DNA from 2 places in the Bacillus nitratireducens genome. Region 1 is predicted to be linked to the other one. Evidence: riboswitches for the same ligand, from Rfam matches in the RefSeq annotation. Region 1 holds a riboswitch; the other holds the start of a gene.
The links. Region 1 has a riboswitch for magnesium ahead of mgtE (magnesium transporter). Riboswitches for the same ligand answer to the same signal wherever they lie in the genome.
Positions count from the first base shown of each region.

Region 2: it holds a riboswitch for magnesium, as region 1 does, so the genes downstream of both, Q3V31_RS03360 (P-type ATPase actuator domain-containing protein) here and mgtE (magnesium transporter) in region 1, are expected to answer to the same signal.

Region 1 is NZ_JAUMJO010000010.1:65,567-69,629, forward strand. It holds gene Q3V31_RS26650 (phosphodiester glycosidase family protein) at 1-972, opposite strand, end outside; gene mgtE (magnesium transporter) at 1,133-2,461, opposite strand; M-box (ykoK) riboswitch at 2,739-2,906, opposite strand; gene Q3V31_RS26660 (FtsX-like permease family protein) at 3,717-4,063, opposite strand, start outside.
Region 2 is NZ_JAUMJO010000001.1:643,711-647,773, reverse strand. It holds gene Q3V31_RS03365 (DUF350 domain-containing protein) at 1-239, shown strand, start outside; M-box (ykoK) riboswitch at 586-749, shown strand; gene Q3V31_RS03360 (P-type ATPase actuator domain-containing protein) at 1,101-1,826, shown strand; gene Q3V31_RS03355 (5'-3' exonuclease) at 1,959-2,825, shown strand; gene Q3V31_RS03350 (FbpB family small basic protein) at 3,013-3,153, shown strand; gene Q3V31_RS03345 (acyltransferase family protein) at 3,486-4,063, shown strand, end outside.

The sequences.
Region 1 (4,063 bases):
ACGATCTTCATGGGATAATGTAGAAGGTGAATTGATAACCTTCCCTCCTAAATATAGTGTAGCAGAAGACCCTCCATCCATAGCCATTGCATTTATTGCTCCTTTTTCATATAGAATATCTTGACACTCTTTTAACGTAGCTCCTATGCTATGTGTCTGCCTACCGTCTATCACAAGAAACATTAATGTGCCGTCCTCTTTTTGGGCCATAATACTTCGCGGAGCAGAACCCCAACCGCCGTCTCCTTCTGTGATCATTTTTTCTCCATTTACAATTAACTGTGGCATAAATCCTGCTGCGGAAACGACTTGTTTATCTAAGAGTTGTTGGGTAGAATAATTTCCAGTTATCATTTGTCCAAACTTTGTTAAACCTGTAATAATTGTAGGGGTATTTCTATCCATATTTGTATCAATAGCTTCCCCATTTTCTATTACTATTCCAGTTGCAACATTTCCTCCTCCCCTTCCTGTTTCATCAGCAAACCCACTTGCATTCACAGCAACAAGTGCATTATTACGTTTTGCCATTACGCTAATTTTTTCTCCTCTTTGATCACCCTGTGTCCCTTGATGGCTAACAAGTTTAACATTGAAAGGGTTACTAATAGTGATTAATTTTCCTTCGAAAAGAAAGCGACTATCTTTGTTACTTTTAATCGTTTCTACATCAATTTTTAATGGCTGATTTTTTAATTCTTCTAATCTTTTTCCTGCTATTTTTTTATAAATAGCCTCATCACTATTTGACCATTTTGGATGATTAATTCTATCTTGCAGTTTATCTAGTTCCTTTTGGGATAGGAATGTATATTTCGCATATTGTGGATGCTGAGAAGTTAGTATACTTCCAGCAATTGTTACACGAAGATCTCGGCCATAGTTAGTACCAAATAATATTCCTATGCCAATAAGCATGAAAATAGAAAAAAGAAGCAAAATTCGTTTGAAGATTTTTCTTAGATGTTTCATAGGTTTTTCCTCCGGCATTAATTACATTCAATGAATCCTTTAAGATATTATTTTCCTAAAGACAAAAGTGTTTGTTTCCCTCATTCCCGAGTTCCCCACTATGTCTTTGCAAGCAAAGCAAAATACTTATTCTACATTTCGTATTTATTTCAGTGTATATTTACAAATTTAATAACGTTTTTGCAACCATGAAATAAATTACTAATCCTGTTCCGTCAACAAATGTTGTAATAAATGGACCAGATACGACTGCAGGATCTAATTTTAATTTTCTTAGTATCAAAGGTAAAATAGCTGCGACAAGAGAAGCCCAAATAACAATAAATAATAAAGTGATTGCTACAACTTGTGCAACTTCTGTTCCAACTCCTAACATATAAGCACGAGTGAGCCCAGCTACCCCAAGTGCAAGTCCGAGAAGCATGCCAATTGCAAATTCCTTTTTTATTACACGGAAAATGTCTTTAAATTTCACCTCTCCAATACCGATTGCACGAGTAATTGTTGCTACAACCTGTGTTCCTGTATTTCCTCCAGTACCTACTAATAACGGTACAAAGAAAGCTAAGGCAACTACTGTTTCAATTTCGTCTTCAAAATACTTTAGTACTGTACCTGTATATGCTTCAGCAACAAAAAGAAGCAATAACCATGGTAGACGTTTGAAGAAAATGCTCCAAATACTAGATTCAAAGTAAGATTGATTTAACGGTTCACTTCCGCCTAACTTTTGGATATCTTCTGTAGCTTCTGCTTCCATAACATTCATTACGTCATCAAATGTTATAATACCAATCATTTCATTTTTCGCTGTTGTTACGGGTAATGCTGCTAAATTATAATTCAGTAGCTTTTTTACAACTTCTTGCTGATCAACTTCAGCGTGTACTGAAATTACCTCTTGAATCATGATAGTAGATAATATCTCTTCATCTGCTGCTAGTAATAACTCATGTATGGAAACGATTCCCCTAAGATAACCATGACTATCAAGAACATAGATATAAGATATTGATTCTACATTTTCTGAATGCTCCCTAATGTACTTCAATGTCATTTTTACTGACCAATTCCCTCTAACTGCAACAAAATCACTTGTGACAAGACTTCCTGCCGTTTCAGGTTTGAAAGCCATTAATTTTTTTACATTATGTTTTGTAATTTTATTTAAATACGCCATTAATTTAGCTTGTTTTTCCGGATGAACCGCTAGAAGTAGATCTACTGTTTCATCAATCGGTTGTAAATCTAGTAACTTTTTAGCTTTGTTTTCAGATAAGTGAATTAAGATATTATATTTTTCTTCTGTACTCAAATGTTGAAGGATTTTTGAGCTTTTTAATACAGGAATCTTATCTAGTAATATGACTTGATCTTCAATTGAAAACCGTTTTACTTCTTGCGCAACATCATACGACGGATGACGTAAAACTTTCTCTGCATCCAAATTATTTTGGGTTACAAGTAATTCATTTAATAATTTCTTCATGTTAACTCCTCCTTATATTGCTAAGGGAGACTCTAGAGTTTCATGAGTGGTTTTGTGCTATTTTATCTGTCTAAAATTTTTATTAGAGCATTAATAGTTACATTGCAATCAATTTATTATTTAGAACTACCTCCTTTTTGAATATAGACAAGATAAAAATAAATAACATTAAACAAAAAAACCTTTACTCAAAAAGGAGTAAAGGTTTTTTACAATACAAATAAATGATTATTAAGACAGCTCTGCAAAAATCCCAGAGGTGCCTTTCTATCAAATCGTATACCACTCCCTCGTTGAGTTTTAGCACTGTATAGCATAGGTTTTTATAACCAGCTACATTAAAAAGGGCCTTAATCCGACCGTTCCTGTTGACCCATTGGCGTCTCTCGACATTTTTGGGCAGCAGCGTTTCTCTATACAGGAGCCTCACCTAACAAAGATTATTGAATTACTTCAAAATTTAAACCAGAATTTAATATTTGTCAACTAACTTTCGATTCGAATCATAATAAATTCTTTTTAGAGAAATGTAATTCTACTTTATTGTAAATTTGAAATTCAACTTAAAAGATATAAAATTTATATACAATTAGTTCGAAGAAACGTTATAAAATATATGAAATTTCGTACAGGAAACTTATTGTTTATGATTAATTTGTAACTTTATAGCAAGAGTTGAATCATTAGTCATACCGTACTTCAAAAGAACATTCTTCAAAAATCTTATTTTATGATTAAAATCTTCTTTACTGTTTATCAAATTTATATGGTTAAACTACTCAATCAAATTATAACACGAATATATGTTCTGTTGCATATATTTGTAAAATGAATTCAGATAATTTATTAGAGGTAGGGCAGGAGTCATCATACCACTTTACGATAAATCAACCTTTTCCTTTAACATAGCCTTTTTCTTAAGCCGTTCCAAAGTAAACCTTTACATAAAAGTTTACTTTGGAGACGTCTTGTTATTATGATTAGAATTTTACATCTGGAATGAAATTCCGAATGCAAAAGTGAAAAATATGGGATTTCATTTTAAAAATTCATAATACATATTACATTCTGAATGTAGGGGGGTACGGCAACCATTCCTTCTTTTTAGATCCACTCACAAATGATTGAGTCAACAGTGGCAAGAGAATTTAGAACAAACACAGATTAGTCTTGATATATTTTTCAACATACTGAAGGTGCAGACGCAATCATATTTAGTGACTGAGCCTGCACCTTCAATTTTTAGATTATTTTTTTATAAATATGTTTTTATACATATGCGTTTTATATAGTGGATTCTAATAATAAGGAAATAAATAATTTGCATACAAATAAAGCTTACTAATACAATAATTGAGCTTTGAATAACGGACATTTCCCTACTTACTGTTTGTCCTAATTGATGCAGAGTAAGAAATGCAAAACTGCTGTGAACCATAGCCACTACAATCGGTAAGAAAAATAGTAGCATCATTTGTCTTGTCACGATTTGCTTTAACTCACTTTGGCTTAAACCTAATTTTGAAATCATTTGATATTGCTCTTGATCCCGTTCTAAATCAGTAAATAGACGGAAATATAAAAAGCTTAGCGTAAATACGA
Region 2 (4,063 bases), on a different contig from region 1:
TTGGGCTAGCTATCGTTTTATATTCAACAGCTGCTAATTCTATTTCACTTTTGGATATGGTCTCGTGGGGAGCAGTTGGGATATTAGCACAGATTGTTGTATTTTATTTAGCAGAATGGCTTACACCACGTTTTAACATTAATAAAAGCCTTGAAGAAGATAATCAAGCAGTCGGTCTATTCCTTATGTTTTTATCACTTTCAATCGGAGTTGTAATTGCTGGTTGTGTAACATATTAAAATCCTTACGTTTTAACGTAAGGATTTTATTTTTTATGTGCTAATTTTTTGCGATATGTGTTCAAGTAATTTATCCCGATATTTGTGGGCAGTAAAACTTTTACCTCAAAATTCAGCTGGAACAAAGAAGTTATTTGGGAGATTAACTGCCCGTAAAAGTCCGATTAGTGAGGGCTAATAATCAGTGGGGGATGAACAAACCCCCCAACTGGTTAAAGTTTCACTTTATGTAGTCGAATGCGTATTAGTGTACTCTACTAGAGGTAGTTGTCGTAATAAGGAAAAGTTTCCATACAAAGTGTTGACATCTATTTTAAATAAGAGTAACATTTTCTATGTAATTAAAATAAGTCTCTGTTAGGTGAGGCTCCTGTATAGAGAAATGCTACTGCCCAAAAATGTCGAGAGACGCCAATGGGTCAACAGGAATGATCGAATTAAGGTTTTTCTTAACGTAGCTGGTAATGAACCTATGCTATACAGTGCTAAAACTCGACGAGGGAGAGGTCTGTAGATTTCTAATTATATTAGGAATCGCTTATTTGTGTATGCAATGACCTTTGCTCTCTTATGAGTAAGGGTCTTTTTTTGTTACAAAGCTATGAATAATTTCATAGTATAGATTATAACTAAAAAATAAATGAGGAGGTGAGGAGCATGTCAAATTCTGACTCGGTTCCGTTACCCATATGCTTCAAATCAAAAATGTATGATGTAGGCAGGAAACGACTTGTTCCTCCCTTTATATTTATCATAATGTAGCGTTTATTCAAGTATTTCAGCGCTAGACACTTTCACGCTAAAGTGGATAAATTGAGAAACAAAGCGTTTCTTCCTATGTTTAAAGGAGGAGACGATAATATGTTATATGTAAATAAAAGTGTGGGTAACACTACTTATAAATTAAGTAAAAAAGCAATGAAAGAACAAACAATGCTTCAAAAGAATAAAGATTTATTAATTGAAATCGCAACAAGAGATGTAAAATCTGTATTTGCGTATTTTAAAACAACAAGAGACGGGCTATCTATGAAAGAGGCACAAAAACGTATTCAAGTATACGGGCGAAATGAATTAACTTCAAAAAGAGCACGTATTGCGGAAGTAATGATGAAGCTAAGTGAAATGATCCCAGGTCTGTCAAAACAAAATGTGAGTGATGAATTACAATGTGAAACAGTTACTGTTTCTAGAGTAGAAGCATCTAGCCTACCAGGGCTAAACAATGAATTGAAAATGATGAAGCTACCAGTACAAGAGCTTGTACCTGGGGATATGATTTTTCTTTCAGAGGGCGATACAGTACCAGCAGATGTACGTATTATTTATGCAAATGATTTATTAGTGAATGAATCTATGCTGACAGGAAACGATGCTAGTATTGAGAAATTTGAAAGCTGCTATCATCTAGAACGTAAACGATTTATTCCATTAAAACGGATGAAAGACTATAATCCACTTGAACTTGAAAATGTATGTTTCAAAGGTACGTATATTGTTGGCGGAACTGCAAAAGCTGTAGTTGTTTCGACAGGTAAAAATACGTATTCAGGAATACTTCATACTTGTTGTGGTAGAACGTCCTAATTTGTTAATGATGCTAAATATAAAAAAACAATGTATAATAGACAAAGTTGAACAAAAACGTAGAATGGTAATCTATATATAACCTTATGTGATAACGTGAGGTTATTATTTTTTGTTAGTAGGAGAGGTATTATGAAAAAAGTATTATTAGTTGATGGTATGGCACTATTATTTCGTGCTTTTTACGCAACAAGTGTCTACGGACAATTTATGAAGAGACAAGATGGTACCCCAACGAATGGGATTCATGGTTATATGAAGCATTTATTAACGGCAACACAAGCAATTGAGCCAACACACATTGTAACGTGCTGGGATATGGGAAGTACGACATTTAGAACAGAATCGTTCTCGAATTATAAAGCAAATCGTGCAGCACCGCCAGAAGAATTAATTCCACAATTTGATTTAGTGCAAGAAATGACTGCTAAATTATCAATTCCAGTCATCGGAATGAAAGGCTATGAAGCTGATGATTGTATTGGTACGCTTGCAAAGCAATATTGTAATGAGGCTGAAGTTTATATTTTAACTGGTGATACAGATTTACTTCAACTTGTTGATAAGAACGTTACAGTTATGCTTCTGCGTAAAGGAATTGGCAATTACGAGTATTACACACCAGAGAAAATCATGGAAGAGAAAGGCGTAGAACCGTGGCAAATTGTCCATGCGAAAGCTTTCATGGGGGATACGAGTGATAATTATCCAGGTGTAAAAGGTATCGGTGAAAAAACAGCATATAAGCTTATTCAAGAACACGGAACAGTATCAGCTGTACTAGAAAATGTAGCGTCATTAACGAAAGCACAGCGTACAAAAATTGAAAGTGATTTAGAGAACTTAAATATTTCATTACAATTAGCGCAAATTCATTGTGAAGTTCCAATTTCATGCTCATTAGAAGAAGGATTGCACACAATGGACGAAGAAAAACTACGATTTGTTTGTGAAGAAATGAATTGGGGAAGACCTGAAATATTAATTAATATGCTTTAAAGAGTATGGAAAGGTTGATCAAATATATTTTTGATTAACCTTTCTTTTTTTGTTCACAAAGTTGTCAGAAAATAAACGGAATTTTCATCTGAAGTTCAAATGGAATTCACAACAATCAATTATTATAAGAACACACAGATAATTCCTTATCTTTTATATAAACCATCCCCCAAGGAGGAAAATAAACATGCGAAAAAAAGTGAGAAAATCCTTTAAACAATTATTAATAGAAAATAAACAATCCCTACTAACTAATAAAGAGAATATGAAAGAAATTGAAGAACGGATTGAGAAACGACATGTAGCATATAATGGTGCTAATAATTAAATAAAATAAAAAAGATAGCCTATAAATAAAGGCTATCTTTTTTATTTTATTTTGAAAAAACACTAGTCCTCTCTTTAATTTTGTAAGTATGCAACATATTTTTATAGTGTTTTTCTAACAATATTAACCATTTTTCGAGGTTGAAATTGGTATATACCAATTTTGAAAATTCACTATTCATAATATTACAAAAAATGTTACAATACACTCAAATTTATACTATAAAATCATTTTAATATGAAAAATTGGAATGAAAAGAAAGGAGAGGAATATGAATAAAGATGTCGCTTTGAAATGATTATTATCATTTCATTAGGAGTTGATGTAAAACGATGGAGAGGCATGAAGAACTGGATTCTATAAGAGGAATTTCTTCATTGGTAGTAATGATTGGTCATCATTTGATGATTTTCTCAGCATTTCAAAATTACAGTTATGAAGATAATAAACCATTTGTTGTATATCTATTAAAAGAAACGCCTGCACGTCTTATTTTTAGTAGTGGTAACGAATCTGTTATTATCTTTTTTGTTTTGAGTGGATTTGTTTTGTATGAATCTATTCAAAAAACAAATAGTAGCTATGGATCATACCTTTTAAAACGTATATGCAGAATATATATTCCGTATATTGTGGCAATAGTCATAGCTATTATATGCCAGACTACAATAAGTAAATATGGTATTTCTTATTTAAGCGAATGGTTTAATCGCTCATGGACGATTGAAAGTTCTTTAAGTCTAATAGCACAGCATGTTTTATTGGTTGGGAAATATAATACAGATACATATAACAGTGTGATTTGGTCACTTGTACATGAAATGCGAATATCTATAATTTTCCCGTTAGTTTTGATGGTTTGTTTACGCAAAACAGTAAGGGGTTCATTGCTATCATTGTTTAGTTTTAG